3 regions of the Streptomyces sp. NPDC051452 genome follow, and region 2 is predicted to be linked to each of the others. Evidence: riboswitches for the same ligand, from Rfam matches in the RefSeq annotation. Region 2 holds a riboswitch; each other region holds the start of a gene.
The links. Region 2 has a riboswitch for cyclic di-AMP ahead of ACIBA9_RS05640 (transglycosylase family protein). Riboswitches for the same ligand answer to the same signal wherever they lie in the genome.
Positions count from the first base shown of each region.

Region 1: another riboswitch for cyclic di-AMP. It lies ahead of ACIBA9_RS33015 (C40 family peptidase); the one in region 2 lies ahead of ACIBA9_RS05640 (transglycosylase family protein).
Region 3: another riboswitch for cyclic di-AMP. It lies ahead of ACIBA9_RS27105 (M23 family metallopeptidase); the one in region 2 lies ahead of ACIBA9_RS05640 (transglycosylase family protein).

Region 1 is NZ_JBITEB010000019.1:148,153-156,442, forward strand. It holds gene bioD (dethiobiotin synthase) at 1-475, opposite strand, end outside; gene ACIBA9_RS32985 (adenosylmethionine--8-amino-7-oxononanoate transaminase) at 477-1,766, opposite strand; gene bioB (biotin synthase BioB) at 1,759-3,066, opposite strand; gene ACIBA9_RS32995 (8-amino-7-oxononanoate synthase) at 3,214-4,341, shown strand; gene ACIBA9_RS33000 (DUF397 domain-containing protein) at 4,484-4,708, opposite strand; gene ACIBA9_RS33005 (helix-turn-helix domain-containing protein) at 4,718-5,578, opposite strand; gene ACIBA9_RS33010 (ATP-binding protein) at 5,791-6,249, shown strand; gene ACIBA9_RS33015 (C40 family peptidase) at 6,519-6,992, opposite strand; cyclic di-AMP (ydaO/yuaA leader) riboswitch at 6,996-7,228, opposite strand; gene ACIBA9_RS33020 (hypothetical protein) at 7,568-7,876, opposite strand; gene ACIBA9_RS33025 (ATP-dependent Clp protease proteolytic subunit) at 7,884-8,290, opposite strand, start outside.
Region 2 is NZ_JBITEB010000002.1:74,535-85,304, reverse strand. It holds gene ACIBA9_RS05680 (hypothetical protein) at 1-127, opposite strand, end outside; gene ACIBA9_RS05675 (glycoside hydrolase domain-containing protein) at 632-1,462, shown strand; gene ACIBA9_RS05670 (hypothetical protein) at 1,506-1,877, shown strand; gene ACIBA9_RS05665 (hypothetical protein) at 1,901-2,524, shown strand; gene ACIBA9_RS05660 (SurA N-terminal domain-containing protein) at 2,683-3,333, shown strand; gene ACIBA9_RS05655 (nucleoside triphosphate pyrophosphohydrolase) at 3,448-4,503, shown strand; gene ACIBA9_RS05650 (cytochrome P450) at 4,500-5,822, shown strand; gene ACIBA9_RS05645 (transglycosylase family protein) at 5,946-7,040, shown strand; cyclic di-AMP (ydaO/yuaA leader) riboswitch at 7,223-7,395, shown strand; gene ACIBA9_RS05640 (transglycosylase family protein) at 7,400-8,128, shown strand; gene eno (phosphopyruvate hydratase) at 8,492-9,778, shown strand; gene ACIBA9_RS05630 (septum formation initiator family protein) at 9,878-10,354, shown strand; gene ACIBA9_RS05625 (DUF501 domain-containing protein) at 10,383-10,770, shown strand, end outside.
Region 3 is NZ_JBITEB010000013.1:107,315-118,084, reverse strand. It holds gene ACIBA9_RS27120 (GNAT family N-acetyltransferase) at 1-23, opposite strand, end outside; gene ACIBA9_RS27115 (HPr family phosphocarrier protein) at 200-481, shown strand; gene ACIBA9_RS27110 (GntR family transcriptional regulator) at 718-1,404, opposite strand; gene ACIBA9_RS27105 (M23 family metallopeptidase) at 1,703-2,458, opposite strand; cyclic di-AMP (ydaO/yuaA leader) riboswitch at 2,471-2,631, opposite strand; gene ACIBA9_RS27100 (M16 family metallopeptidase) at 2,843-4,231, opposite strand; gene ACIBA9_RS27095 (M16 family metallopeptidase) at 4,228-5,676, opposite strand; gene ACIBA9_RS27090 (DNA topoisomerase IV subunit A) at 5,995-8,451, shown strand; gene ACIBA9_RS27085 (CobW family GTP-binding protein) at 8,634-9,809, opposite strand; gene ACIBA9_RS27080 (citrate synthase) at 10,030-10,770, opposite strand, start outside.

The DNA.
Region 1 (8,290 bases), on a different contig from region 2:
GCCGCAGTTCGCGGGCCGTCAGCTCGGTGGCGTTCAGCGTGCCCAGCCCGGCCGGGGCGACGATCAGGACCGGCGCGTTCAGCAGCCGGGCCGCGTCGGCAAGGGTGCCCCCCGCCGCGTCGAACCGGACGAGCAGTCCACCCGCCCCCTCGACCAGCACCAGGTCGTGCTCCGTGGCCAGTTTGGCGGCCCGGTCGGCCACCTCGTGCGGACGCACCGGTGCCATGCCCGCCCGCCGGGCGGCCGTGCCGGGCGCCAACGGCTCCGGATAGCGGGCCAGTTCGGTCGCTGTGACCGCGCCCGCGAGCCGCGCCACCTCGTCGGCGTCCCCGCGCTCGTCCGGCCGTACACCCGTCTGGGCGGCCTTCAGCACCGCCACCGAGCGCCCGGCCGCGAGCGCCGCCGCGGCGACGGCGGCCGTGGTGACGGTCTTGCCGACCTCCGTGCCCGTGCCCGTGATCACCAGTACCCGCATGTCATCCCTCCCGCGCGGCGGCGCACACCGCGCGCGCGATCCGTGCCACGTCCTCGTCCGTCGTGATGTACGGCGGCATCGTGTAGACCAAATCGCGGAAGGGGCGCAACCACACGCCCGCCCGCACCGCCGCCCGGGTGGCGGCGGCCATGTCGACCTCGTGGTCGAGCTGGACGACCCCGATCGCACCCAGCACGCGCACGTCCCGCACCCCGGGCAACTCCGCGGCCGGCGCCAGTCCCTCGCGCAGCCCCCTCTCGATCCGCTCGACCTCCGAGCGCCAGTCCTGGCCCAGCAGCAGACCGAGGGAGGCGCACGCCACGGCGGCCGCCAGGGGGTTGCCCATGAACGTCGGGCCGTGGGCCAGCACCGGCACCTCGCCCCGCGAGATACCGTCGGCCACCCGGGCGGTGCACAGCGTCGCCGCCATCGTCAGATACCCGCCGGTCAACGCCTTGCCCACGCACATCACATCGGGTGTGACAGCCGCGTGGTCCGCCGCGAACAGGGCGCCGGTCCGGCCGAAGCCGGTGGCGATCTCGTCGAACACCAGCAACACGTCGTGCGCGTCGCACGCCTCGCGCAGCACCCGCAGATAGGCGGGGGAGTGGAACCGCATACCGCCCGCGCCCTGCACCACCGGCTCGACGATGACCGCGGCCAGCTCGTCCGCGTGCTCCGCGATCAGCTCGCGCAACCGCTCGGCGTACGACTCCTCGTACTCCGTCGGCGGGGCGTCCGCGAACACCTGGCGCGGGAGCACGCCGGACCACAGCTCGTGCATCCCGCCCTCGGGGTCGCACACCGACATCGGCTGCCAGGTGTCGCCGTGGTAGCCACCGCGCCAGGTCAGCAGCCGTCGCTTCCCCGGCCGGCCGAGCGAGCGCCAGTACTGCAGACACATCTTGACGGCGACCTCGACCGACACCGACCCCGAGTCGGCCAGGAAGACGTGCTCCAGGCCGTCGGGCGACATGTCGACAAGGAGCTTCGCGAGCCGAACGGCGGGCTCGTGAGTGAGCCCGCCGAACATCACATGGCTCATCCGGCCCAACTGCTCGCGCGCGGCCTCGTCGAGGACCGGGTGGCGGTAGCCGTGGATGGCCGACCACCACGACGACATCCCGTCGACCAGCTCGCCCGAGCCGTCCGCGAGGCGCAGCCGGACACCGCTCGCCGACTCCACGACGAGCGGTTCGACCCGGCCGGGCATCGGCCCGTAGGGATGCCAGACGTGCCGCCGGTCCAGCTCCAGCAGACCGGGTACGTGCGGCTGGGACAGGTCAGGCATTGGGCGCGAGGTCCGTTCCCGCGCCCCTGCGGCGGACGGCGACCAGGTCCGTGCGAGGCTCGCCGGCCGGGGCGGGCGCCGCGGCGGCGGGCGCGGCGTCGAGGGCCGTCGGCACGCTCTCGTCCGTAGCGCCGACACCGACACCGACACCGGCGCTTTCGTGTGCGCCGCATCCTCCGTCGGCGCCCCCGTGCGAGCCGCAACCCGCACCGGGCTCCTCGTGCGAGCCGCACCCCCCGGCTGCCTGCGAGCCACAGCCCGCGCTGTCGTGCGAGCCGCACACGCTCGCGCCCGCGGCCCGGTGCCGCGGCAGCGTCACCTGGTCGGCGCCCTCCACCTCGAACCCGGCGTCCGCGATCATCTCCAGGTCGGCCTTGCCGGCCTGGCCCTCGCTGGTCAGGTAGTCGCCGAGGAAGATGGAGTTGGCCAGGTGCAGCGCGAGCGGCTGCATCGTGCGCAGATGGACCTCGCGGCCGCCCGCGATACGGACCTCCACGTCAGGGCAGACGAAGCGCGCCATCGCGAGGATGCGCAGACAGCGCTGCGGGGTGAGGTGCCACTCCTTGGCCAGCGGGGTGCCCTCGAACGGGATCAGGAAGTTCACCGGAACGGAGTCCGGGTCCAGTTCGCGCAGCGAGAAGACGACGTCCACCAGGTCCGCGTCGCTCTCGCCCATGCCCGCGATCAGACCGGAGCAGGCGGACAGACCGGCCGCGTGCGCCTTGTGCACCGTGTCCACCCGGTCGGCGTACGTGTGGGTCGTCGTGATGTCCCCGTACGTGGACTCCGACGTGTTCAGGTTGTGGTTGTAGGCGTCCGCGCCCGCCTCGCGCAGCCGTTCGGCCTGTCCGTCGGAGAGCAGCCCCAGACAGGCGCACACCTCGACGCCCTCGTTCTGCTCCTTGATGGTCTTGATGGTCTGCGAGACCCGGTCCACGTCCCGGTCCGTCGGACCGCGTCCGCTGGCCACCAGACAGACGCGCTTGGCACCGCCCGCCAGCCCCGCGGCGGCCGCCTCGGAGGCCTGGTCGGGCTTGAGCCAGGTGTACTTCAGGATGTCGGCCTTGGAGCCGAGCCGCTGGGAGCAGTAGGAGCAGTCCTCGGGGCACAGACCGGACTTGAGGTTGACCAGATAGTTGAGTTTCACCCGTCGCCCGAACCAGTGCCGGCGCACCTTCCCGGCCGCGGCCACCACATCGAGCAGGTCGTCGTCGGAGGTGGCCAGCACGGCGAGCGCTTCCTCGCGGGTCGGCAGCTCGCGCCGAAGCCCCTTGTCCACCAGCGTGTTCAGCAGGTCCATGAGGCCCGATCCTGTCCTACGGGACGGCTCCGGGCCAAGGAGGGACCGCACAACGGAGTGGGTTCACCGTGTGGGTATCGCCACACCCTGGGTGCCGGGCCCTGCCGCTAAGGTCTGTCCGCTACCTACAAAAGCACCGGAGGACCCATGGCGTTCGGCTGGATCGACGAGCAGGCCGGGGCGCGCCGGCGCGCCGGACTGGTCCGCACCCTGCGCCCGCGCCCCGCCGAGTCGCCGCTGCTGGACCTGGCGAGCAACGACTACCTCGGGCTGGCCCACCACCGGGAGGTCATCGAGGGCGCGGCCGGTGCCGCCCGGACCTGGGGCGGCGGCTCCACCGGCTCCCGGCTGGTCACCGGCACCACGGAGCTGCACACCCGGCTGGAGAGCGAGCTGGCGGCCTTCTGCGGCTTCGAGGCCGCCCTGGTGTTCTCCTCCGGTTACGCCGCCAATCTGGCCGCGGTCACCGCGCTCGGGCCGCACGGCTCCCTGATCGTCTCCGACGCGGGCAACCACGCCTCCCTCATCGACGGCTGCCGCCTCGCCCGGGGCGGCACCCAGGTCGTCGCTCACGCCGACCCGGAGGCCGTGGCCAAGGCGCTGGCCACGCACGAGGGAGCGGCCATCGTCGTCTCCGACACGGTGTTCTCCGTCGACGGGGACCAGGCGCCGCTGGCCGCGCTGGCCGAGGTGTGCCGGCGCCACGGCGCGGGACTGGTCGTGGACGACGCCCACGGACTGGGCGTGGTGGGCGACGGCGGCCGGGGCGCGCCCTACGCGGCGGGGCTCGCGGGCGCCGAGGACCTGGTCGTGACGGCCACCCTGTCGAAGTCGCTGGGCAGTCAGGGCGGCGTGGTGCTGGGCCCGGCCCGGGTGATCGACCATCTGGTCAACGCCGCCCGGACCTTCATCTTCGACACGGGCCTGGCACCGGCGGCGGCCGGGGCGGCCCTGGCGGCGCTGCGACTGCTGGTGCGCGAACCGCGGCGGGCGGCGCGGGCCCGTGAGGTGGCGGCGGAGCTGTACGCACGGCTGACCGCCGCGGGCCTGGAAGCGGTGCGTCCCGACGCCGCGGTGGTCTCCGTGCGGGCCCCCTCGCCCGAGCAGGCGGTGCGCTGGGCGGCCGACTGCCGTACGGCGGGGCTGGTCGTGGGCTGCTTCCGTCCTCCTTCCGTACCCGACGGCATCTCACGGCTGAGGCTGACCGCCCGGGCGGACCTCTCCGGGGCGGAGATCGAACGCGCTGTACGAGTGATCGGCGAGACGCGACCATGAGTCGGCGTGACACGGCCGTGCGTCGCACGAACGGGGCGGGAACGGACGAGTGATCAGACCGCTCGACCCGTCGATTCGGACGATTCGAATGGTTCGGGCGATTCGGTGGGTTCGGTGGGTTCGGTCGGGTCGGGGTGAACGGTCACCGCAGGGCGGCCACGAACCCCGTCCAGCTCTCGGGGGAGAAGAGCAGCGCGGGTCCGGCCGGATTCTTCGAGTCGCGCACGGCGAGCAGTCCGGCCGGGGGGCCGGTGTGCGGACGGGCCGTCTCCACGCAGTTGTTGGCTCCCGTGCTGCGGCTGCTGCGCAGCCAGCGCACGTCGTGCAGGTCGGTACTGGCAGGGACGTTCCGAGGCAGTGCTGACATGGTGCCTCCTTACGCGCCGTCACCTATTCCGGCGATGTAGTCCAACGATTCCTCGGGTGAAAGGGCGTGCCTCCGAAGGGTGTTGAACGCCTCGGTGTACGCCACCAGGTCTTCTTTCCGTTCGAGGTAGAGGCTACTCGTCAACTGGTCAAGAACAACCACGTCCAGATCGGAAGTGCTCGGAAAGGAGAAGATAACGAAAGGCCCGGTGAGGCCGACATGCGCACCGGCCGTCAACGGCAGTACTTGCAGTCGCACTTGGGGCAGATGTGCGGCCTCCAGCAGCCGCTCCCGTTGCCGGGCCATCACCCGGGGGCCGCCGACCTCGCGCCGCAGCACCGCCTCGTCCAGCACGGCGGACAGCTTCAGCGGGGGGTTGGAACGCAGCACGTCCTGCCGGGCCAGCCGCACCTCCACCAGCGCGTCCAGACGCTCCTCGGCGAGGTCCTTCACGGCCGCCCTGGTCACGGCCCGGGCGTACTCGGCCGTCTGCAGCAGGCCCGGCACGACCGTGGTCTCCAGGGTGCGCATCGTGCTCGCCTGCGACTCCAGGCTGATGAAATCCCGGTAGGTGGGCGGCAGTACCCCGCGATACGCGTGCCACCAGCGGTTGCGGCCCCCGGCGTCCTCGGATCCCGCCAGCATCAGCAGTAACTCACGCAGGTGCCGGTCGCGTACGCCGTAGGCGTCGAGCAGTAACCGCAGATCGGCCGGTTTCACCCCGCTGGCGCCGGTCTCGATGCGGCTCACCTTCGACTGGTGCCAGCCGACCAGATGGGCCGCCTCACCGCTGGTGAACCCGGCGCGGGTGCGCAGCGTGCGCAGTTCTGCGCCCAGTTTGCGACGGCGTACGGCCGGCCCGTTCTGCATGGGCTCCTCCTTACTCCCGATGGGCCGCTCGGAGATGGTCCCGCGTCGCAGAGTTCACCGCATCGAGCGACAGATATATGCATAACTTGGTGGATCGCTCCCGTGACCCGCCCGGTGATGGCAGTCTGACGGCGAAGCACCAGTCCGGGACCGTACTCGAACCATCCACTCCTCGTCGGACTGCGGTCCCGTGGGAAAGGGACGACGTCGCCATGGCAGACCATCTGGAAGCATCCGTCACTCTGCCGAGCGATCCCGCCTCGGTCGCCGCAGCCCGCAGCTACGTCGTGGGAACCCTCGCGGAGTGGGGCCTGCCGTCCGACACCGAAGTGGCCTACACGGTGCGGCTGATCGTCTCCGAACTCGCCACCAACGCCGTCCAGCACACCTTCGGCCAGTCACCCACCTTCACCGTCGACGTCGCGCTGCACCACGACGAACAGCTGCGCATCGGTGTCACGGACAGCCATCCACGCTTCCCCAAGAGACTGCCCGCCGCCGTCCAGCAGGACAACGGGCGCGGCATGGTCATCATCCGATGTCTCACGGCGGAGTGCGGCGGCAGGCTGCGGGTCCGCCCCACGCGCGAGGGCGGCAAGACGGTCCTCATCGAGCTTCCCTGGACGACCCCCGCCGAGCCGGTCACGGCGGGGGGCCGGCAGGAACCGTAGCCCGGCGGCCCGCCTCGGCGGTCAGGGCTGCCCGACGGCGGCGACGGACGGCCGGCGCCCGCACATGGCACCGCCCCCGCGACCGGCGCCGGACACGGGCACGGGTGCGGGGGCGTGCGGACTCGACGGCGGTCCTGCGGGGTTACGCGGCTCGACAGGCTTCAGAAGCGCGTCCTCGGCCGCCCGTGGGCTCCAGGCGGCCACCGGTCGGCGCCGGCGGTGCTCGGAGCGGCCCCGCTCTGCTGGAGCCGCCCCCGTCCCGCGCCGGATCAGCTGACGCGGCCGTACCAGACGCTCCTGGTCCAGATCTTCTGCAGTCGCACCACGTCACCGGTCCTCGGGGCGTGCCAGATCTTGCCGTGGCCGGCGTAGATGCCGACGTGGTAGACGCTGGAACCCGAGTGGAAGAAGACCAGGTCGCCGGCCCTACGGCTGCCGGCGGAGATGTGGTGCGTCTTGTTGTACTGCTGGGCGGCGGTGCGCGGCAGTTTCTTGCCCGCCTTCTTGAACGAGTAGAGCGTCAGCCCCGAGCAGTCGAACCTGCGCGGTCCGATGGCCCCGTAGCGGTACGGGGCGCCCTTCTTCGAGGCCGCGATCCGGAGTGCCTTCGTCGCGGTGGTCGCGGCCGAGGCATCGGAGGCGAGACCCGGAACCACGATCGAGCCGCCCACGGCGGCGAGCGTGAGAGCCGAAGCCGTGCCGGCCCGGGCCATCAGCGACGGGACACGATTGAGCGCAGTCATGCGCAACCCTTCGTCAGCCGCCTGTGAAGGATGACCTGTCGGATTCGGGCTGGCGAAGTAGCCCGGCCGCGTTGCCACGGCTTCACCCCAAGGGTTGCTCGGAGACATCCGGCCGCCCGCGCTGCGCGGACGAACATCTGTTCCGGCGACCCGTCTTGCTCGGGTCCTCCACTCCTGCCGATCCACTCCTGTCGACCGGTCATCCGGGCGGCGGCAGGACTCGGCGTCCGCCCGGATCGCCCCGCCGCGGTGGCGGGGGCTTGTCGTCAGACAGGGATCTTGGCTCACAGTTGTCCGAAAATCCCAACGGAACCGTGACTTTGTGGCGTTACTCACCACTCGCCCGTTCGGGTGGACAGTGCCTTGTTCGAGAGGCCGTCAGTTCCCCTACGTAGCCCCTGACCTGCGGTGGAGCATCACGCGCCGGGGGTCGGACCGGTTGGGCGCGCAACTCGGAGAGCGCGAAGGGGCATCCAGATGTACCTCGGTCGGCGGTACGTCGTTCGGGCCGTTTCAACTCCGGCCCGAGCGGCGGGGCGACGTACGAGGCCCTTCGGGCCGCTCGGGCGTCCGCTTCAGCCGACGCGGTCGGGCGGGAGCACGACGCGCGCGGTACGGCGCTCGCCGTCGAGCACCCGCAACGCGCGTGCCAACGTGTGCCCGTGCAGCTCCGTCTCGCCTCGCCGGTGCATCAGTGCGAGCGCGTCACGCAGCTCCGCGGCCTTGCGCACCAGGGCCTGCGCGGCACGCAGCCCGCGATAGGTGTCCCCGTGCCCCCGCGCCGGGTTGATCCGGCCCAGCAGGTCCACGGCTTCCAGGTAACGGTCGATCAGCTCGCCCTCCGCGCGGGTCAGCGCGGGCAGCGGCGGCAGCTCCGGCAGCATCCCGCTCTCACCTCGGCCCGGCGCAGGAGCCGGACCCGCCGGAGGAGCCGGACCCGCCACGGCGGCCGGGCACGATGCCGTCCACCAGCCCGTAGGCCAGCGCTCCGGGCGCGTCCAGGATCAGGTCCCGCTCCAGGTCGAGGTGGACCCGGTCCGCCGTGCGCCCCGTGTGCCGGGCGAGCAGCCGCTCGGTCAGGGCGCGGGTCCGGGTCAGCTCCTCCGCCTGGATCGCGAGGTCGTCGGGCCGGCCGCGTACCGGCTCGGGCAGCGCGGGCTGGCGCAGCACCACGCGTGCGCCCGGCAGCGCGAACCGCTTGCCCGGGGTGCCGGCCGCGAGCAGGACCGCGGCGACCGAGGCGGCCTGGCCGAGGCAGTAGGTCGCCACGTCGCAGTCGATGTACCGCATCGTGTCGT
Region 2 (10,770 bases):
CCGAGCCCCGTCGGCGGCGTATCGCCACGTACAGGAACGGGACCCAGACCAGCAGGCCCAGCGAGCCCCAGGCCAGGACCGACCAGGCGATCCGCTGGAACCAGCCGGCCTCCAGACGCTTTTCCATCTCTACCCCCCAAGGCAGCACAGGGGGCAAAGACTAGGTCACCGGGGTGGACTAAAGGCACCTGCCGGGAGGACCGCCGGGCGGACCCCGCCTTCAGGGGCCCCGCCTTCAGGGACGCCACGATCCGCTCCGTCAGGGCACCGGACCCTGCGACGCGAGGTGGGCGCACAGTTCACGCACAGGTCGGGACGGTCAACAGCCGCTCAAGATCACCGAGTTGTGGGACTTTCGCGGTATCCGTCACCCGTGACACGGCGCTCTTTGCCATTGCTTGAGGCATTCATGTGCTGATCCAGAGGCTCCGTTTCCCGTTCACAGAAGCCTCGTCGGTTACTTTGCGATCCGCTTCAGGCGCCGGGGCGAGTGTTGGCAGGACGAGCTCACGCGCGCCGTACCAGGGGGCCAGCACTTTCCAGCGGACGTACGCCGCGCAGCCGCCGACGTACGCCGCTCCACACGCACGCGCGCCCACACGCGCGCACGCACAGAGATCTAGGGGTGGGGATGGCCGAGCACCGGCAGTCCAAGATGCGCAGGTACATCACGTGGGGAGCGGTCGGGGCCGCCGTCCTCGCGGGCGCCGGGATCGCGGCGCAGACCTCGATGGCCGCCACCACCTGGCCGGCGCAGAAGACGTTCACCGGCCGTGCCTTCGACACCTGCACCGCGCCCTCGCTCACCGCCATGAAGGCCTGGAACACCGACAAGTACTACGGCGGCGCGGCCGTCTACGTCGGCGGCAAGAACCGCGGCTGCTCCCAGCCCAACCTGACCGCCTCCTGGGTGAAGTCGGTCAGCTCCCTCGGCTGGAAGCTCATCCCGATCTACGTCGGCGCCCAGCCGTCCTGCCAGACCGGCTCCAACCCGGAGAAGCTCACCCCCTCCACCGCCGCCTCCCTCGGCACCAGCGACGCCAACGACGCGGTGGCCAAGGCCTCCGCGCTCGGCATGAAGGCCGGCAGCGCGATCTACCTCGACATGGAGCCGTACGACACGACGAACAAGTCGTGCAACGACGCCGTGCTGACGTACGTCCGCTCCTTCGGCAAGCAGCTGCGCGCCAAGACCTACCGGGCCGGCTTCTACGGCTTCACCAGCTCCAGCGCCAAGGCGATCGCCACCGCGAGCGACAAGACCGACCTGCCGGGCAACCTCTGGTACGCCCTGTGGGACGGCAAGGAGACCACCACCACCGACTGGCCCTGGGGTACGAGCCAGTTCACCAACCACAGCCGGGCCCACCAGTACAAGGTGAACAGCAAGGAGACGCGCGGCGGCGTCACCCTCACCGTCGACCGCGACACCTGGGACGCGCCGGTCGCCATCACCGGCTGACCCGCGCACCGACGACCGCGACACCACGGAAGGGACTGCGGGAGTGAGGATCGGTACCATCGTCAGGGCCGCCGGACCGCGGCCGTACCTCGTGCGGGCGGGGCTCGCGGCGCTCCCCGTCGTCAGCCTCGGTCTGCTGTGCCCCGTGCCCTCCCTGGTGATGGCGCTGCGGGGGCGCGGCGGCGCCGGCTGGTGGCCCTTCCTGGCGTTCAGCGCGGTGCTCACGGCCTGGGCCACCGATCTGGCGCTGACGCCGGAGGACACCCACGGTGCGTTGTTCGCGGCCGACCTGCTGCTGATCCTGCTGTCCACGGCGGGCGCCTCGGCGCACGCGTGGACGGCGTGGCCACGGCGGTCCCCGGCCGCCCCTGATCCGGGGGAAGACGGCAAGAACCGGCGGCCGACGCCGGCGTGAGGCAAGAGAGCGGGTAGGACGACGTGGCCAAGCAGGTCAGACAGGTGACGCAGGCGCGTCCGGCGAAGGCGGCGGGGTCGTCCAAGGGCGGCCGGCTCGCCGTGGTGGGGCGGGCCGCCGTCGCGTGGCTGCGGACGCTGAGCGGGCGCACCATCGCCCTCGCGGCGGGCGCGGTGGCCGTCGTCGGCGCGCTGGTGGTGACCGGTGTGCTGCTCTCCGGGCACGACGACCGCCCGCCGATCCCCGACACCCGCGCCCGGCACTACACCGAGACCGACGCCTGTCTGCTCACCGGCAAGAACGGCATCACCGCGGGCGCCGCCGCCGACGTCTGGCAGGGCATGCAGGACGCCTCCCGCGAGACGCACGCCCGCGTCAGCTACGCCCAGGTGACCGGCGAGCAGAGCACCGGCAACGCGCGGCCGTTCCTCAACGGGATGCTGCAGCGCTCCTGCGACGTCGTCCTCGCCGTCGGCAAGCCCGAGGTCACGGCGGCGGCCCAGACCGCGCCGCAGTACGGCAAGGTCGGGTTCGTGCTGGTCGGCGGTGGGCGCGCCGGCGCGAACGTCACCACGGTCGGGGCCGGCGACGGGCTGCGGGACGACGTGGCCGCGGCCGTCGAGCGGGCGGTGCACGACCGGGCCTGAGGGCCGGGGCCGACGGCGGCGAAGGGCCGCGCCGCGGGCAGTACCCGAAACCCCCGGGGAATCGTTGGTCGAATGGGTTGGCCGCGGCCTGGCCACTGCCTACCATCGATCACCGCAAGACTTTGTGCACCGCCGCACAAGCTCCCTTGGAGGTCTCCTTGCACCGCCGCCGTCGCACCGCGCTCGTCCTCACCGCCGCGCTCGCCGCCGCGGCACCCGTCCTGACCGCCTGCGGAAACGACGCGCATCCGGGCACGGCCGCGGTCGTCGGCGGACAGCGGATCACCGTCTCCCAGCTGGAGAGCCGGGTCAACGAGGTTCGCAAGGCCCAGCGGGCCGAGGTGTCCGACGAGACGCAGTACGAGCAGGTCGTCTCCTCCACCGGCGGTCTCACCCGCGACACCCTGCACAACATGGTCCTCGACCGGGTGCTGCACCGTGCCGCGCGGGACGCGGGGGTCTCCGTCACCCGCAAGGAGATCCAGCAGATGCGCGCGGGCCTGGAGCAGCAGGCCGGCGGGGCCAAGGGCCTGCGGACGGCCTGGCTGCAGAAGTACGGCATCGCGCCCGCGCGTCTCGACGACAACCTGCGCCTCCAGCTGGAGGCGCAGAAGCTCGCGGCCAAGCTCGGCACGGACACCGCGCAGCCTCCCTTCTGGAAGGCCCTGTCCAAGGCCTCCAAGGAGCTCCACGTCGACCTCAACCCGCGCTACGGCGCCTGGGACGTCCAGAAGAGCAGCCGGGTGGACGCCAGGACACCGTGGGTCCGAGAGGTCACGTCGGCTCCCGAGCAGCCGCTGACGGCTTAAGGGCTGCCGCCAGGGCCGGGGACCGTGCTGCCGGACGGTCATACGATCACACCATCCTCCCAGCCCTGTGGACAACGGAATCCGCCCGGCGGCGCCGTGGGTTACGTTCGGAGCGTGAACGTATCCAGCCCCGAAGCCCCCGGCTCCGGTCCCGGCCCCGATCCCGCCCAGGGTCCCGGTCAGGGCCGCGTCGTCCTGCTCACCACCAGCCACCGCGTCGCCCCCGGCCTGCTGTCCTGGCCCGCCTGGCAGGCCCTGCGCGCGGCCGACACGGTGGTGTGCGCGGACGGCGCGCATCCGCAGCTGCCGTATCTGCGCGAGGCGGGGATAGCCCTCCAGGAGAGCTCTCCCACCGCGCGGGAGCTGGTCGACGCGTGTGCGGGCGGGCGGACGGTGGTGGTCGTGGCGACCGGTGAGGGCGAGACCGCGCTCACCGACGGCCTGGCCCGGCTGGCCGGCTCCGGACGGGTCGCGATGCCGGAGCTGGAGCTGCTGCCCGCCTCCTACGACCTGCCCGGCGCCCGCCTCCTGGACCTGGTCCAGGTCATGGACCGCATCCGCGTCGAATGCCCGTGGTCCTCCCGCCAGACCCACCAGGGCCTCGCCAAGTACGCCATCGAGGAGGCGTACGAACTGGTCGAGGCGATCGAGGCCGGCGACCGCGAGGAACTGCGCGAGGAACTGGGCGACGTCCTCCTCCAGGTCGTCTTCCACTCCCGTATCGCCGAGGAGGACCCGGACGCGCCGTTCTCCGTGGACGACGTGGCCGGCGGCATCGTCGCCAAGCTCATCCACCGCCATCCGCACGTGTTCGGCGACGAGCGCGCCGAGACCCCCGAGGACGTCAAGGAGCACTGGCTGCGCACCAAGGCGGAGGAGAAGCGGCGTACCTCGGTCACCGAGGGCGTCCCCCTGGGCCAGCCGGGTCTCGCCCTCGCCGCCAAACTCGCCTCCCGTGCCCGCACCGCGGGTCTGGACGTGCCCCTCCCGCGGGGGGAGGGCGTCGGCTATGAACTGCTCGCGCTCGCCGTCCGCGCCGAGGCGGCCGGCGTCGACCCGGAGGCGGCGCTGAGAGCGGCGGCCCGGGCGTACCGGGATGCGATACGGGCGTCGGAGGGCACGGCACCCGAGCAGGCCGGGCGGGCACGGCCGGATACCGTCGAGGGGTGAGTGACCAGCCCCGCCCCGCGACCCCACCGGCCCCCGCGCCCGACCTCTTCACCTGGGAGTTCGCCGCCGACCCCTACCCCGCCTACGCCTGGTTGCGCGAGCACGCGCCCGTGCGCTGGACCCGGCTGCCCAGCGGGGTGGAGGCCTGGCTGGTCACCCGGTACGACGACGCCAGGCAGGCGCTGGCCGACCAGCGGCTGAGCAAGAACCCGGCGCATCACGACGAGCCCGCGCACGCCAAGGGGAAGACCGGTATCCCCGGCGAGCGCAAGGCCGAGCTGATGACGCATCTGCTCAACATCGACCCGCCGGACCACACCCGGCTGCGCAGACTCGTCAGCAAGGCGTTCACCCCGCGCCGGGTCGCCGAGTTCGCGCCCCGGGTGCAGGAGCTGACCGACCGGCTCATCGACGACTTCGCCCGGCGGGGCTCCGCCGACCTGATCCACGAGTTCGCCTTCCCGCTGCCCATCTACGCCATCTGCGACCTGCTCGGCGTCCCGGGCGAGGACCAGGACGACTTCCGGGACTGGGCGGGCATGATGATCCGGCACGGCGGCGGGCCCCGCGGCGGGGTCGCCCGGTCGGTGAAGAAGATGCGCGGCTATCTGGCCGAGCTGATCCACAGGAAGCGCGAGACGCTGCCCGCCACGCCGACGCCCGGCGAGGACCTCCTCTCCGCCCTCATCCGCGCCTCCGACCACGGCGAGCACCTCACCGAGAACGAGGCCGCCGCCATGGCCTTCATCCTGCTGTTCGCCGGCTTCGAGACGACCGTCAACCTCATCGGCAACGGCACCTACGCCCTGCTCACCCACCCCGGGCAGCGTCGGCTCCTCCAGGAGTCCCTGGCGCGCGGGGAGAGCGAGCTGCTGGCCACCGGCGTGGAGGAACTGCTCCGCTACGACGGGCCGGTGGAGTTGGCCACCTGGCGGTTCGCCACCGAGGCGCTCAGCATCGGCGGGCAGGACATCGCTCCCGGCGACCCGGTGCTCGTCGTGCTCGCCGCCGCCGACCGGGACCCGCGGCGGTTCGCCGGCCCGGACGTGCTGGACCTCGCCCGCACGGACAACCAGCACCTCGGCTACGGCCACGGCATCCACTACTGCCTCGGCGCCCCGCTCGCCCGGCTGGAGGGCCGGACCGCCCTCGCGACCCTGCTCACCCGCCTGCCCGACCTGCGGCTCGGGGCGGACCCGGCCGAGTTGCGCTGGCGTGGCGGGCTCATCATGCGGGGCCTGCGCACCCTGCCCGTGGAGTTCACTCCGGCTCGCGACGAGCCCGACGACGGCAAATATGACGGGTCTTCAACAATGTGATCTTCACGTGATCTGCGCGGCATGAACTTGTGACAAGTGATCGTCTGCCTATACGTTCACCCATCAGCGCGGCGAGGGCATCATCCGCCGCGCCGGCCCCGCTGTCGCACGAAAGGCTTCCGCATGCTCTCCGGGAACGGCCGACACCGTCGCCCCCGTCAGGCCCCGGCACTGCTCGTCGCGGCCGGGGTGACCGGCTCCGCCATCGCCATTCCGCTGCTGGGTGCCGCGAGCGCCCACGCCGCCGACGGCACCACCTGGGACAAGGTGGCCGAGTGTGAGAGCGGAGGCTCCTGGAGCGCCAACACCGGCAACGGGTACTACGGCGGCCTGTCGATCTCGCAGGACGACTGGGACAAGTACGGCGGCGACCAGTACGCCGACAGTGCCGACCAGGCCAGCCGCTCGCAGCAGATCGCCGTCGCCGAGAAGATCCTCGCCGACCAGGGCACCACCCCCTGGGCCACCTGCGCCCTGCTGTCCGGTCTCACCTCGAACTCGGCCCCCGTGGACGTCGACCCGGGGGTGGGCGGCTCCGGTGACACCGGCGGTTCGGGGGACACCACCGGATCGGCCGCCCCCTCCACTCCCTCCGGCGGCTCCGACTCGTCCGATGCGCCGGATTCGTCGCACTCCGAGTCCGGTTCCGGCTCCAAGGACGGGTCCGGGAAGGGCTCCGACACCGGCTCCCACGAGGGTTCCGGCTCCGCCGGCGGTCCGGGCGCCACGCCGGGCGCGCCGAGCCACGGCAAGGGCGGCGCCACGGACTCCGGCGCGGGTGCCGGGTCGAAGGGTGCGGGCACCCTCGGGTCCGACAAGTCCGCTTCGCCCGACTCGGGTGGCACGCGTGGGGGCGACAGCTCGCCGACGGCCGAACCGGGCATCGACAACTCGGACAATTACCGGCAGAGCGCCGGTTCCTGGAGCCTCGTCGACACCGGTGCCCTCAGTAGTGGTGGACGTCACCGTGGTGCGAGCGCGGACGAAAACGTGACAAAGAGTCAGGGCGGGATCGCTTCCGGCCGTCACGCCTCCCGCGAGCCGGGCACCTACACGGTCCGCGAAGGCGACTCCCTCGCCTCCATCGCCGACTCCCTTGAGGTCGACGGCGGATGGCGTGCGCTCTACGCCGACAACAAGAAGGCCCTCGGTGGCGACCCGAACCACATCAGTGCCGGTCAGACCCTGGAAGTCGCTGCCGAAACGGGCGAAAAGTAGCGGGAGTTGACGCCCGGATTCATGAGTGATGTCCGGTTTGGTGAAAGTGTGGGATGAGTCTCAGAAGCCCTGATCGTCTTTGAAATTCCGTCGATCGCCTGTCTACGGTCGAGATCGCTCGTCACCACGAGCCCCGGCAGTCGCAACGCCGAATCCTGCCAGCGGTTGCCCGGGAACAGTCGTCGCGTCAAGCGCCGAAGGCAGGAGCGGGGGACCCAAGGTAGGCGCCGGCACCAGCAGTTGAGCTGGGACCGGCTAGGGGTGGAGCCGCACTCCGCGCAAGCGGGAGTGCGGCCGGGCAACTCAACCGGCCCGAACCCGACAGCTCACCTCGCAGGCGTCGGTGAGGGGATCGATTCATGCTGTTTTCCACCAAGGGCAAGCACCGTCGTCCGTCCAAGGCCATCCGCGCCGTCGCGCTGGCCGGTGTCACCGGCGCCGCCGTCGCCGCCCCGCTGATGGCGGCCGGCAACGCCTCCGCGGCCACCACCTCCGAGTGGGACACGGTCGCCCAGTGCGAGTCCGGTGGCAACTGGTCCATCAACACCGGCAACGGCTACTACGGCGGTCTGCAGTTCTCCGCCTCCACCTGGGCCGCCTACGGCGGTACGCAGTACGCCGCCACCGCCGACAAGGCGAGCCAGGCGCAGCAGATCGCCGTCGCCGAGAAGGTCCTCGCCGCGCAGGGCAAGGGCGCCTGGCCGGTCTGCGGCACCGGCCTGTCGGGCACCCCGAACAACGGCTCCGGCTCGACGACCACCTCGTCGAGCGGCGGCTCCTCGTCGTCGAACGACACCACCGCTTCGAAGAGCACCACGTCGAAGAGCACCATCACCCGCTCCACCGACGGCCAGGCCGCCACCCGTTCCGTCGAGCGCCCCGCCGCGAAGAAGACCGTCACCACCCCGACCGGCGAGAAGGTCAAGAAGGGCGACGGCGAGTACAAGGTCGTCCAGGGCGACACCCTCAGCACGATCGCCGAGAAGCACGGCGTCAAGGGTGGCTGGGCGAAGCTGTTCGAGCTGAACAAGGACATCGTCGAGCACGCCGACCTCATCTACCCGGGCCAGCAGCTGCACCTGAAGTGACGGTCCGCTCCCGCAGGAACCACAGCGCCCTCACCTGGCCTGCCCCCTATTGACGGCCTGGTGAGGGCCGACCGCCCGTCCCCGCGGGCTCCCCGCCCCGGCGCGTGTTCCCCCGTACGCGCCGGGGCGGGGTCTTTTCGTCTCCCTGCGCTTTCCGGCCCGTCTCCCCGTGCGTTTCCGTTGTCTTCGGCCAGACCTCACCCGCACCCCCCTTTGTTCCGTGCGGAAACAATGGGTACGGTTCCCCTGTCCACGGGACGGTCGGTCGCTGGCCGACGCCCCCGGGACGGTTAGGCTCTAGTCGCAAGGCACAGCCGTAAGGCACACCGCCCCGCACTTCCAGCGTCACATCCCAAGAAGGAGATGCTCGTGCCGTCCATCGACGTCGTCGTAGCCCGGGAAATCCTGGACTCCCGAGGCAATCCCACGGTCGAGGTCGAGGTCGGCCTCGACGACGGCAGCACGGGTCGTGCCGCCGTCCCGTCCGGCGCCTCCACCGGCGCGTTCGAGGCCATCGAGCTCCGTGACGGCGACCCCAACCGCTACCAGGGCAAGGGTGTCGAGAAGGCCGTCCTCGCCGTCATCGAGCAGATCGGCCCGGAGCTGGTCGGCTACGACGCCACCGAGCAGCGCCTGATCGACCAGGCCATGTTCGACCTGGACGCCACCGACAACAAGGGCTCCCTCGGCGCCAACGCCATCCTGGGCGTCTCCCTGGCCGTCGCGCACGCCGCCTCCGAGGCGTCGGACCTGCCGCTCTTCCGCTACCTGGGCGGCCCGAACGCGCACCTGCTGCCCGTTCCGATGATGAACATCCTGAACGGCGGCTCGCACGCCGACTCCAACGTGGACATCCAGGAGTTCATGATCGCCCCGATCGGCGCGGAGTCCTTCTCCGAGGCGCTGCGCTGGGGTGCCGAGGTCTACCACACCCTCAAGAAGGTGCTGAAGACCAAGGGCCTGTCCACCGGCCTCGGCGACGAGGGCGGCTTCGCCCCGAACCTGGAGTCCAACCGCGCCGCCCTCGACCTCATCCTCGAGGCCATCAAGCAGGCCGGTTACGTGCCCGGCGAGCAGATCGCGCTCGCGCTCGACGTCGCCGCGTCCGAGTTCTACAAGGACGGCAAGTACGAGTTCGAGGGCAAGTCCCGCTCGGCCGCCGAGATGACCGAGTACTACGAGGAGCTCGTCTCCGCGTACCCGCTCGTCTCCATCGAGGACCCGCTGTACGAGGACGACTGGGCCGGCTGGAAGGTCATCACCGACAAGCTGGGCGACAAGGTCCAGATCGTCGGCGACGACCTCTTCGTCACCAACCCCGAGCGCCTGGCCCGCGGCATCGAGGAGGGCTCCGCCAACGCCCTGCTCGTCAAGGTCAACCAGATCGGTTCGCTGACCGAGACCCTGGACGCCGTCGAGCTGGCCCAGCGCAACGGCTTCAAGTGCATGATGTCCCACCGCTCCGGCGAGACCGAGGACGTCACCATCGCCGACCTCGCCGTCGCGGTGAACTGCGGCCAGATCAAGACCGGCGCCCCGGCCCGCTCGGACCGAGTCGCCAAGTACAACCAGCTCCTGCGCATCGAGGAGATCCTCGACGACGCCGCGGTGTACGCGGGCCGCTCGGCCTTCCCGCGCTTCAAGGGCTGATTGCCCGGGCTAGTCCTAGCCAGTCGTACGTACGTCCCCGTACCCGGTCCCGTACCGTGTCCGGGGACGTACGCGCGTGTGTGAACGGGAGGCGGGAAGATGGCCGTGAAGGACCGTGACCGGTTCTCCACCGCGACCAGGCTGCGGCTGCTCGGCGAGCAGACGGCGGCCCGGGTCTACCGCTCCCAGACCAAGCGGCAGGCCCGCCGCTCCCGGCTCACCGGCCGCGCGGCGCTGCTCGCGCTGGTGCTGTGCTCGCTGGTCGTCGCGCTCGCCTATCCGATGCGGCAGTACGTCTCCCAGCGTGCGCAGATCGCCGACCTCCAGCGGCAGCAGGAGCAGGCCCGACGGCGGGTCGAGCAGCTGCGCGACCTCAAGGCGCGCTGGCAGGACGACGCCTACGCCGAGCAGCAGATCCGGCGCAGGCTGCACTATGTGATGCCCGGCGAGACCGGGTACGTGGTCGTCGACCCGGGCGCGGCCCGGCAGTCCCGCGCCGACCTCGGGGCCGCCCACCGGCCCTGGTACGCGAACGTCTGGGACGGGGTCGACAAGTCCGACGCCTCCGACCAGTGAACCGACAGAAAGCCTTCGAAGAGCAGTCATGCATACGCCCCCGCCGCCCACTCCGCGCACCGAGCCCACCGAAGCGGACGTCGAGGCCTTCAAGCAGCAGCTGGGCCGCCCGCCCCGGGGCCTGAGGGCCATCGCGCACCGCTGTCCGTGCGGACAGCCGGACGTCGTGGAGACCGCGCCCCGGCTGCCCGACGGCACGCCCTTCCCGACGACGTACTACCTCACGTGCCCGCGCGCCGCCTCGGCGATCGGCACGCTGGAGGCGAACGGCGTCATGAAGGAGATGACGGAACGGCTGGGCACCGACCCGGAGCTGGCCGCCGCCTACCGGGCCGCGCACGAGGACTACATCCGGCGCCGGGACGAGATCGAGGTCCTGGAGGGCTTCCCGAGCGCGGGCGGCATGCCGGACCGGG
Region 3 (10,770 bases), on a different contig from region 2:
TGCCGGTCCGCCGAGGTCTGCATGGGCCCCAGAGTACGGCTCGCGTACGACAGCAGCGCGAGGCAGTGTATGAAGGACGGATGCCGGACCGAGGCCGCGGTCCGGCACCTTGCCGGGAGGGGCGACGACCCGCTCCGGGCATGCTTCACACTATGGGAAACTGGTCTAGACAACCCTGAACACCGAAGGGCAGCAACACATGGCTGAGCGCCGCGTCAACGTCGGCTGGGCCGAGGGCCTCCACGCCCGTCCCGCCTCCATCTTCGTCCGAGCCGCCACGGCCGCAGGCGTCCCGGTCACGATCGCCAAGGCCGGGGGCGACCCGGTCAACGCGGCCTCCATGCTGGCCGTCCTGGGCCTGGGCGCCCAGGGTGGCGAGGAGATCGTCCTCGCCTCCGACGCCGACGGCGCGGACGCCGCGCTGGACCGGCTGGCCAAGCTGGTCGCCGAGGGCCTGGAAGAGCTGCCCGAGACCGTCTGAGCCACCCGCGCGCACGATGGAGCCGCGTCGCCCCTTCCGGGGCGGCGCGGCTTCGCCGTACGGGCGCGTACTCCGCTCGATTCACGGTCGCCCACGCGCCGAATTCCGGCCCGCTCGAATTTCGGGCGCGGCGACAGCGATGGCAGCGACGGCGGAAGTGGTGGCGGCAGCGGCAATGGCGGCGGCAATTCATTTCCGCCCCCGATTCCCCCCTCCTTTTGTATACAGCACTCGCGTTAATTCCGAGGACCCGACATGTTTACGGCATGTTGCGAAGTCCTCACACGCTCCGCGGTGCCGGAAAAGCGAAGACGGTGCACGGCGGTGACGCGCTCGGCGTGCAGCGCCGTGACCGCCCGCGCGCGCTCACCGTCGCCGCGCGCCACCGCGTCGACGATCGCGCCGTGCTCCGCCCAGGACTCCCGCGGGCTCGGCGGCGCGTCCACCGCGTACATCCAGGCGATCTTGTGGCGCAGCTGGGTGAGCGTCGAGGCCAGTGGCGGGCTGCCGGAGGCCTGGGCGAGCGTCTCGTGGAACCAGCCGCCCAGTGAACGCAGATCCTCGCCACTGCCTCCGCGGGCCCGCTCCTGGCCGAGTCGGACCAGGCCGCGCAACACCTTGAGGTGGGCCTCCGTGCGCCGCTGCGCGGCTCGGGCGGCCCCCAGCGGCTCCAGCAGCGCGCGCATCTCCAGCAGGTCGGCGGCCTCGTGCTCGGTGGGCTCGGCCACGCAGGCGCCCGCGTGCCGGCGGGTCACCACGAAGCCCTCCGCCTCCAGGGTGCGCAGCGCCTCGCGGACGGGGACGCGCGAGACGCCGTAGCGGCGGGCCAGTACTTCCTCGGTGAGGCGGCTGCCGCGTTCGTGGACGCCGGCGACGATGTCGTCCCGGATCGCCGTGCACACCGAGTGCGCCGGAATACGCATGACCGACCTCCGTCTTAATCCCCGTGAAACGCCGACGATGGACGTATGTTCTCGTGACTCTATTCCAAGAGACCGGAATTTCCGATGGCAGTTCCTGATCCATGCTTATTTTTTGGACGCGGGGCGGTGGAGACGGTGGCCATGACTGACGGCCGCGACCATGGCGGCGGACCGGGTGGCGGCCTTCAGGGCAGCCCTGGCGGCGATCTTCCGAAAACGGCGAAAGCCCCGGTTCGGTGGACCGGGGCTTTCGGGTGCGGTGCTCGGGCCCACGCGCGCGTGGGCGTAGGCGTGGGCGTCAGACGTTCACTCCGTGATTGCGGAGGTAGGCGACGGGGTCGACGTCGGAGCCGTAGTCGGGGCCCGTCCGGGCCTCGAAGTGGAGGTGCGGGCCGGTGGTGTTGCCGGTCGCGCCGGACAGGCCGATCTGCTGGCCCGGCATGACCTTCTGGCCGACGGTGACACCGATGGACGACAGGTGGCCGTACTGGGTGTACATGCCGTCGGCCATCCGGATCACGATCTCGTTGCCGTACGCGCCACCCCAGCCGGTGGAGACCACGGTGCCGGAACCGACCGCGTGGACGGTCGTGCCGCTGGCCGCGTGGAAGTCGATGCCGGTGTGCGAGCCGGAGGACCACAGGGAGCTGCTCGCCTTGTAGCCCGTGGAGACGTAGGAGTGCGCGATCGGGGCGACGAAGGCGTTCAGCCGCTTGCGCTCCGCCTCGCGGGCCGCGCGTTCCTTGGCCTGGCGCTCCAGCTTCGCCTTCTCGGCGGCCGCCTTCGCCGCGGCCTGCTCGGCCGCCTGCTGTTCGGCGGCCTGCTGCTGGGCCGTCGCCTGTGCGTCGATCTGCTCGGCCACGCCGTCGCTCACGGTGAGCACGGGCGTCAGGCCGGTCTGCTCCACGGGGTTCTCGGCGGCGAGTGCCGGGGACGCGGCGAGGGTGCCGATGACACCGGTGGTGGTGAGGGCCGCGATACCGGCCGCCTGAGCGGTGGTGCGCTTGACCCGGCCGGGCTTGCGGTGCTTCCCGGTGGCGCACATGAACGCCATGAAGTGGCTGGTCCTTTCCTTCCCTCTCGCCTACCGGGTTAGCTGACGGGTTCGGAGCAGGAAGGTCTCCTACGGGCCCCCTCGCTCACGCGCGGGCGCCCGATTCACCCCAGGGACGATGGGTCCCCGGCTCCCCTGGCTCGCGCCGTACGGGGACTCGGCGATGACTGTCCGGTGCCGCGGGCGCGGCGCACTGCCTGACGAACAGTCCGGATGAAGGTACGTAGGCGCGCTTCCGATCCTCAAACGGATCCGGGTATTTGTAGCGCATCCCACAGGCCAGACAGGCAACCTCCGCCCCAAATCGGGCATCTGGGAGGGTGAGTGGGACAACGTGGGGCCCTGACGGCCCGTAGGTCGTCAGGGCCCCACGCGCGCGTGGCGCTACTCCGCGGCGACGACGGTGACTTCGCCGATGCCCAGCGCCTCGACCGGCGCCTTGATCTGCGCGGCGTCCCCGACGAGGACGGTCACCAGCCGGTCCACCGGGAAGGCGTTGACGACGGCAGCGGTGGCCTCCACCGTGCCCGTCGCGGCCAGCTGCCGGTACAGCGTCGCCTGGAAGTCGTCGGGCAGGTGCTGCTCGACCTGGTCGGCCAGGGTGCTCGCGACGGCCGCCGCGGTCTCGTACTTCAGCGGCGCCACCCCGACCAGGTTCTGCACGGCCACGTCACGCTCGGCGTCGGTCAGACCCTGCGCCGCGAGGGTGCGCAGCACCTTCCACAGGTCGTCCAGCGCCGGGCCGGTGTTGGGGGTGTCCACCGAGCCGCTGATGGCGAGCATCGAGGCGCCGGTGCCATCCGGGGCGGACCTGAGGACCTGCCCGAAGGAGCGCACACCGTAGGTGTAGCCCTTCTCCTCGCGCAGGACGCGGTCCAGGCGGGAGGTGAGCGTGCCGCCCAGGCAGTAGGTGCCGAGCACCTGGGCCGGCCAGACGCGGTCGTGCCGGTCCGGGCCGACGCGGCCGATGAGCAGCTGCGTCTGGACCGCGCCGGGCCGGTCGACGATGACCACGCGCCCGGTGTCGTCGGCGGTCACCGGCGGCACCGGCCGGGGCTCGCCCGGCGTGCCGGTCCAGGCGCCCAGGGTCTCGCCCAGCAGCGCGTCCAGGTCGATACCGGTCAGGTCGCCGACGACGACCGCGGTGGCCGTGGCGGGGCGCACATGGCGGTCGTAGAACGCGCGTACGGAGCCGGCGTCGATCTTCTCGACCGTCTCCTCGGTGCCCTGGCGCGGGCGGGACATGCGCGAGGTGGCCGGGAACAGCTCCCTGGAGAGCTCCTTGGCGGCCCGGCGGGCGGGGCTGGCCAGCTCGTGCGGGATCTCGTCCAGCCGGTTGCGGACCAGCCGCTCGACCTCGCTCTCGGAAAAGGCCGGGGCGCGCAGGGCGTCGGCGAGCAGACCGAGGCCCTTGGCCAGACGGGAGGCCGGGACCTCCAGGCTGATGCGGACACCGGGGTGGTCGGCGTGCGCGTCCAGCGTGGCGCCCGCGCGCTCCAGTTCGGCGGCGAACTCCTCGGCCGAGTGCTTGTCGGTGCCCTCGGAGAAGGCCCGCGCCATGATCGTGGCGACGCCGTCCAGGCCGGTCGGCTCGGCCTCCAGGGGTGCGTCGAGCAGCACCTCGACGGCGACGACCTGCTGGCCGGGGCGGTGGCAGCGCAGCACCGTCAGACCGTTGTCGAGGGTGGCGCGCTCGGGGGCGGGGAAGCCCCACGGCCTGGCGTCGCCCGGCTGCGGCCGGGGGTGGAAGTCCATGGTGGCGAGCTCGGTCACTTGGCCGTCTCCTCGTTCTCGTTACCGGCCTGTGCGGTGGCACCCTCGGTGCCGGCCCGCGCGGCCGTCCTCTCGTTGCCGGCCTCCACGGTCGCCTCGCGCTCGGGGTCCTGCGGCACCTCGGCGTCCTCGACGGCCTCCGGGGACTTCGGCTCGTAGACGAGGACCGCGCGGTTGTCGGGCCGCAGACGGGCCGCGGCGACCTCCCGCACCTCCTCGGGGGTGACGTCCAGAACCCGCTTCACGGCGGTGAGGGCGAGCTGCGGGTCGCCGAACAGGACGGCGTAGCGGCACAGTTCGTCGGCTCGGCCGGCGACCGTGCCGAGCCGGTCGAGCCACTCGCGCTCCAACTGCGCCTGGGCTCGCTCCATCTCCTCGGGCGTCGGGCCCTCCTCGGCGAACCGGGCCAGCTCCTCGTCGATGGCGGCCTCGATGACCGGTACCTCGACGTCACCGGAGGTCTTCACGTCCAGCCAGCCCATCGAGGGCGCGCCGGCCAGCCGCAGCAGACCGAAACCGGCCGCGACGGCGGTACGGTCGCGCCGCACCAGCCGGTTGTACAGGCGGGAGGACTCGCCGCCGCCGAGGACGGTCAGGGCGAGGTCGGCCGCGTCCGCCTCGCGCGTGCCGTCCTGCGGCAGCCGGTAGGCGGCCATCAGGGCGCGCGCCGGGACCTCCTCCACGACGACCTCGCGCAGCTGCTCGCCGATGACCTCGGGCAGGGAGCCGTCGCGCGGCTCGGGCTTGCCGTCGTGGGAGGCGATCGAGCCGAAGTACTTCTCCACCCAGGCCAGGGTCTGCTCGGGGTCGATGTCGCCGACCACGGAGAGCACCGCGTTGTTCGGCGCGTAGTAGGTGCGGAAGAACTGGCGCGCGTCCTCCAGGGTGGCCGCGTCCAGGTCCGCCATCGAGCCGATCGGCGTGTGGTGGTAGGGGTGGCCCTCCGGGTAGGAGAGGGCGGTCAGCTTCTCGAAGGCGGTGCCGTAGGGCACGTTGTCGTAGCGCTGGCGGCGCTCGTTCTTGACGACGTCCCGCTGGTTCTCCATGGACTCCTCGTCCAGGGCGGCCAGCAGCGAGCCCATGCGGTCGGCCTCCAGCCAGAGGGCCAGTTCGAGCTGGTGGGCCGGCATGGTCTCGAAGTAGTTGGTCCGCTCGAAGCTGGTGGTGCCGTTGAGCGAGCCGCCCGCCCCCTGCACCAGCTCGAAGTGACCGTTGCCCTTGACCTGGCCGGACCCCTGGAACATCAGGTGCTCGAAGAGGTGAGCCAGACCCGTACGCCCCTCGACCTCGTGGCGGGAGCCGACGTCGTACCAGAGGCAGACCGCCGCCACCGGGGTCAGGTGGTCCTCGGAGAGCACCACGCGCAGACCGTTGGCCAGCCGGTGCTCGGTCGCTTTCAGGCCCCCGGAGCCTGCCTCGGCTGTGGTCGTGTGACCCATGGGCATGTACGTCCCTTCGCGAGCGGAGGCGGTCGTCGAAACCGCGCTTTTCCTGCCGTTCCTGCCACTGTATGCAAAGCGTGCGGGGCCTCGGCGAAGTTCCCGCGGGACGTACGCCCACAGCGGATCGCGTAGCCTGCGTCCGACCCGTCCGGGGACGTCCTCCGGGCGCCGGGCGGGCCCGCGGAGACCGGGGCGCGGCCCGGCTTGTCAGTGGGGCGGTCCACAATGGTCCGCGACAGATCCGTCAATCGCTTCAGCAAGAGCGAGCCGAGGGGTGCGCGCCCCCTCGGTGAGCGACCAGACCAGGAGGAGCCGGCAGCGATGGCCCGCCGCAGCACGAAGACCCCGCCGCCCGACGACCCGTTCGAGGAGAGGATCCTCGATATCGACGTCGTCGACGAGATGCGTGGCTCCTACCTCGAGTACGCGTACTCGGTCATCTACTCGCGCGCCCTGCCGGACGCCCGCGACGGCCTCAAGCCGGTGCACCGCCGCATCGTCTACCAGATGAACGAGATGGGCCTGCGCCCCGACCGCGGGTACGTGAAGTGCGCGCGTGTCGTCGGCGAGGTCATGGGCAAGCTGCACCCGCACGGCGACGCGTCCATCTACGACGCCCTGGTACGCATGGCGCAGCCGTTCTCCATGCGCCTGCCGCTGGTCGACGGCCACGGCAACTTCGGTTCGCTGGGCAACGACGACCCGCCGGCCGCCATGCGGTACACCGAGTGCCGGCAGGCCGAGGCGACGAGCCTGATGACCGAGTCGATCGACGAGGACACGGTCGACTTCGCACCCAACTACGACGGCCAGGAGCGGGAGCCGGTGGCGTTGCCCGCCGCCTTCCCGAACCTGCTGGTGAACGGCGCCTCGGGCATCGCGGTCGGCATGGCGACGAACATGGCGCCGCACAACCTGCGCGAGGTCATCGCCGCCGCCCGCCACCTGATCAAGTACCCGAACGCCGACCTGGACGCGCTGATGAAGCACGTCCCCGGCCCGGACCTGCCCACCGGCGGCCGGATCGTCGGCCTGGACGGCATCCGCGACGCGTACGCGACGGGCCGCGGCACCTTCAAGATCCGGGCCACGGTCGCGATCGAGACGGTCACCGCCCGGCGCAAGGGCCTCGTCGTCACCGAACTGCCGTTCACGGTCGGTCCGGAGAAGGTGATCGCGAAGATCAAGGACCTGGTCAACGCCAAGAAGGTCCAGGGCATCGCCGACGTCAAGGACCTCACCGACCGCCAGCACGGCCTGCGCCTGGTCATCGAGATCAAGAACGGCTTCGTGCCCGAGGCGATCCTCGAGCAGCTGTACAAGCTGACCCCGATGGAGGAGTCCTTCGGTGTCAACAACGTCGCCCTGGTGGACGGTCAGCCGCTCACCCTGGGGCTGAAGGAGCTGCTGGAGGTCTACCTCGACCACCGCTTCGACGTCGTGCGGCGTCGCAGCGAGTACCGGCGCGGCAAGCGCCGCGACCGGCTGCACCTGGTCGAGGGCCTGCTGACCGCCCTGGTCGACATCGACGAGGTCATCCGGCTGATCCGGTCCAGCGAGAACTCCGCGCAGGCCAAGGAGCGCCTGATGGAGCGCTTCTCGCTGAGCGAGGTGCAGACGCAGTACATCCTCGACACGCCGCTGCGCCGGCTCACCAGGTTCGACCGCATCGAGCTGGAGGCGGAGCAGGACAGGCTCACCACCGAGATCGAGGAACTGACCCGGATCCTGGACTCGGACGCGGAGCTGCGCAAGCTGGTCTCGGCGGAACTGGCCGCGGTGGCCAAGAAGTTCGGCACCGACCGGCGCACGGTCCTGCTGGAGTCCGGTGGCGCCCCGGTGGCCACCGTGCCGCTGCAGGTCGCCGACGACCCGTGCCGGGTGCTGCTGTCCTCGACGGGTCTGCTGGCCCGCACGGCGACCGCCGAGCCCTTCCCGGAGGCGGCCGGCGCGAAGCGGGTCAAGCACGATGTGATCGTCTCGGCGGTGCCCGCGACGGCGCGCGGCGAGATCGGGGCGGTCACCTCGGCGGGCCGGCTGCTGCGGATCAACGTGGTCGACCTTCCGCAGCTGCCCGAGGCGGCGGCCGCGAACCTCGCCGGAGGGGCGCCGCTGGCGGAGTTCGTCTCCCTGGTGGACGACGAGACGGTGGTCTGCCTGACCACTCTGGACGAGTCCTCCCCGGGCCTGGCGCTGGGCACGGAGCAGGGCATCGTCAAACGCGTGGTGCCCGACTACCCGTCCAACAAGGGCGAGTTGGAGGTCATCGGCCTCAAGGAAGGTGACCGGATCGTCGGCGCGGTGGAGCTGCGCACCGGCGAGGAGGACCTGGTGTTCATCACCGACGACGCTCAGCTGTTGCGTTTCCAGGCCTCGATCGTCCGTCCGCAGGGCCGTCCGGCGGGCGGCATGGCCGGCATCAAGGTCACCGAGGGCGCGAAGGTCATCTCCTTCACCGCGGTGGACCCGGCCGCCGACGCCGCGGTGTTCACGGTGGCGGGCTCACGCGGCACCCTGGACGACTCGGTGCAGACGACGGCCAAGCTGACCCCGTTCGACCAGTATCCGCGCAAGGGCCGGGCCACCGGTGGCGTGCGCTGCCAGCGGTTCCTGAAGGGCGAGGACTGTCTCTCCCTGGGCTGGGCGGGCCCGGTCCCCGCGCGCGCGGCACAGAAGAACGGCACCCCGGTCGACCTCCCGGAGCCGGACCCCCGCCGAGACGGCTCGGGCACGTCCCTGCCGAAGACGGTGGCGGTGGTCGCTGGGCCGGTGTTCTAGGCGGTCGAGGGGGGAGGTGCCGGCTGCCTGGACTGGTCGTCCGGGCGGGCGGGGTCTCGGGGGCCTTCGCTGGGGGCAGTCTCGCTGGGGGACGGCCTCGCTGGGGGCGGCCACCGGATTCTCCGGGTCGTCCGGGTGCCGGTCAGCCGGTTCGGGGCGGTGAGCCCGTCCGGGTCGGCCGCTTAGTACGGGTCGGTCGGCCCGTCCAGGTCGGTCGGGTCCGTCAGGTCGGTCGGGTCCGTCAGGCCGTCCGGGGCAGCCGCCGTCCCCGGGCCCGCTTCCCCCGGGCCGCGCACATAGCGCAGGACGCCCCACATGCCGTGCTCGTCGGCGTGCGGGGCGTCCGTCTTGCACGCCTCCAGTTCCTTGCCGAGGGTGTCGGCGTCGATGCCGGAGCCGATCAGCACGAGTTGGGTGAGGCGGGGCTCCCCAGGGGACCAGGGCTCCGGGTAGAAGCGCAGGAACCGGCCGACGGCGTGCACGGCATACCGGTTGGACGTGTCGTGCGGACCGAAATCAACGTATCCCTTGATCCGGTACAGGCCCTCGGGCCGGCTGTCCAGGAACCGCATGAGCCGCCGGGGCTCCATCGGCATGTCGGAGGTGAAGGACAGACTGTCGTAGCCGGTGTGCAGGTGCGGGATGTGGTCCTGCGAGTCGAGGCCGGGGGCGTCGTCGCCGGCCGTGTGGTCGTGCAGGTCGTCGAAGGACAGCTGGCCGATCCGCTCCTCGCTCGGCCGGCAGTCGAAGAGGAACTCCGGGTCGACGCGGCCGTAGGTGGCGGGGACGACGGCGGCGCGGTCGGTGAGCGAGCGGACGAGCCGCAGGATCCTGTCCCGGTCGGCGTCGTCGGCCCGGTCGAGCTTGTTGACGACAGCCAGGTCGGCGAGGGCCAGGTGCCGGTCGATCTCGGGGTGCCGCGCGCGCGTGTCGTCGAACTCGGCGGCGTCGACGACCTCGATCAGCCCGCCGTAGACGATGCCGGGCTGCTCGCTGGCGAGCACCATCCGCACCAGCTCCTGCGGCTCGGCGAGTCCGCTCGCCTCGATGACGATCACGTCGATGCCGGCGGCGGGCGCGGCGAGCCGGTCCAGGTAGACGTCCAGTTCGCTGGTGTCGACGGCGCAGCACAGACAGCCGTTGCCGAGTGAGACGGTGGAGTCCCCGAGCGCACCGGCCACGGCCATCGCGTCGATCTCGATCGCCCCGAAGTCGTTGACGATCGCCCCGATGCGGCTGCCTCCGCTGCGGTGCAGCAGGTGGTTGAGGAGCGTGGTCTTTCCCGAGCCCAGGAAACCGGCGAGCACGACGACCGGGATCTGCTGCGGACTACGGCTGCCGCCCAGGCTGTTCCCCAACGGGCACCTCTCTCACACGGAAGCGCACCGGCTCGCGGCCCGGCGCGCACACGGGAATCGACTGTGCGACCAGGATACGAGCGGGCGGAATCGCGGCGCCGTGCTCGCCCCGGCACGGCACCGCGCTCCGGACCGTGCGGCATCACGAGCGGCTCGGCGTGGCACCGCGCTCCGGACCGTGCCGCATCCTGGCGGGCTCCGCGCGGTGCCGCGCCGAGGCTCAGGCGGGTGCGGGGACGGAGAACCGTGGTTCCGGGCCGACATAGCGGGCCGCCGGCCGGATGATCTTCGAGTCGGCGGCCTGTTCCAGGATGTTGGCGCTCCAGCCGACCACGCGTGCGGCCGCGAAGGTGGGGGTGAACATCTCCCTCGGCAGACCGCACAGTTCCATGACGACACCGGCGTAGAACTCGACGTTGGTGTGGAGTTCGCGGCCGGGCTTGAGCTCGGCGAGGATCGCCTCGACCCGGCGCTCGACCTCCACCGCGAAGTCCACCCGGGGGCCGCCGAACGACTGCGCCGTCTCCCTCAGCATCCGCGAACGGGGATCCTCGGTGCGGTAGACGGCGTGACCGAACCCCATGATCCGGTCCCCGGCGAGCACCCGCTCCCGGATCCAGCCGTCGATCCGGTCCGGCGTGCCGATCGCGTCCAGCGTGTCCAGGGCCCGGCTCGGCGCGCCGCCGTGCAGCGGTCCGGACAGCGCGCCGACCGCACCGGTGAGGCAGGCCGCGACGTCGGCACCCGTGGACGCGACGACCCGTGCGGTGAAGGTTGACGCGTTGAATCCATGATCAATGGTTGAGACGAGGTATTGCTCGACGGCACGTGCCCGACGCGGGTCGGGCTCGGAACCCGTCAACATGTACAGGTAGTTGGCCGCGTACGAGAGATCCTCGCGCGGCTCGATGGGTTCCAGGCCCTGCCCGAGCCGGTACAGCGCGGTCAGCAGGGTGGGCAC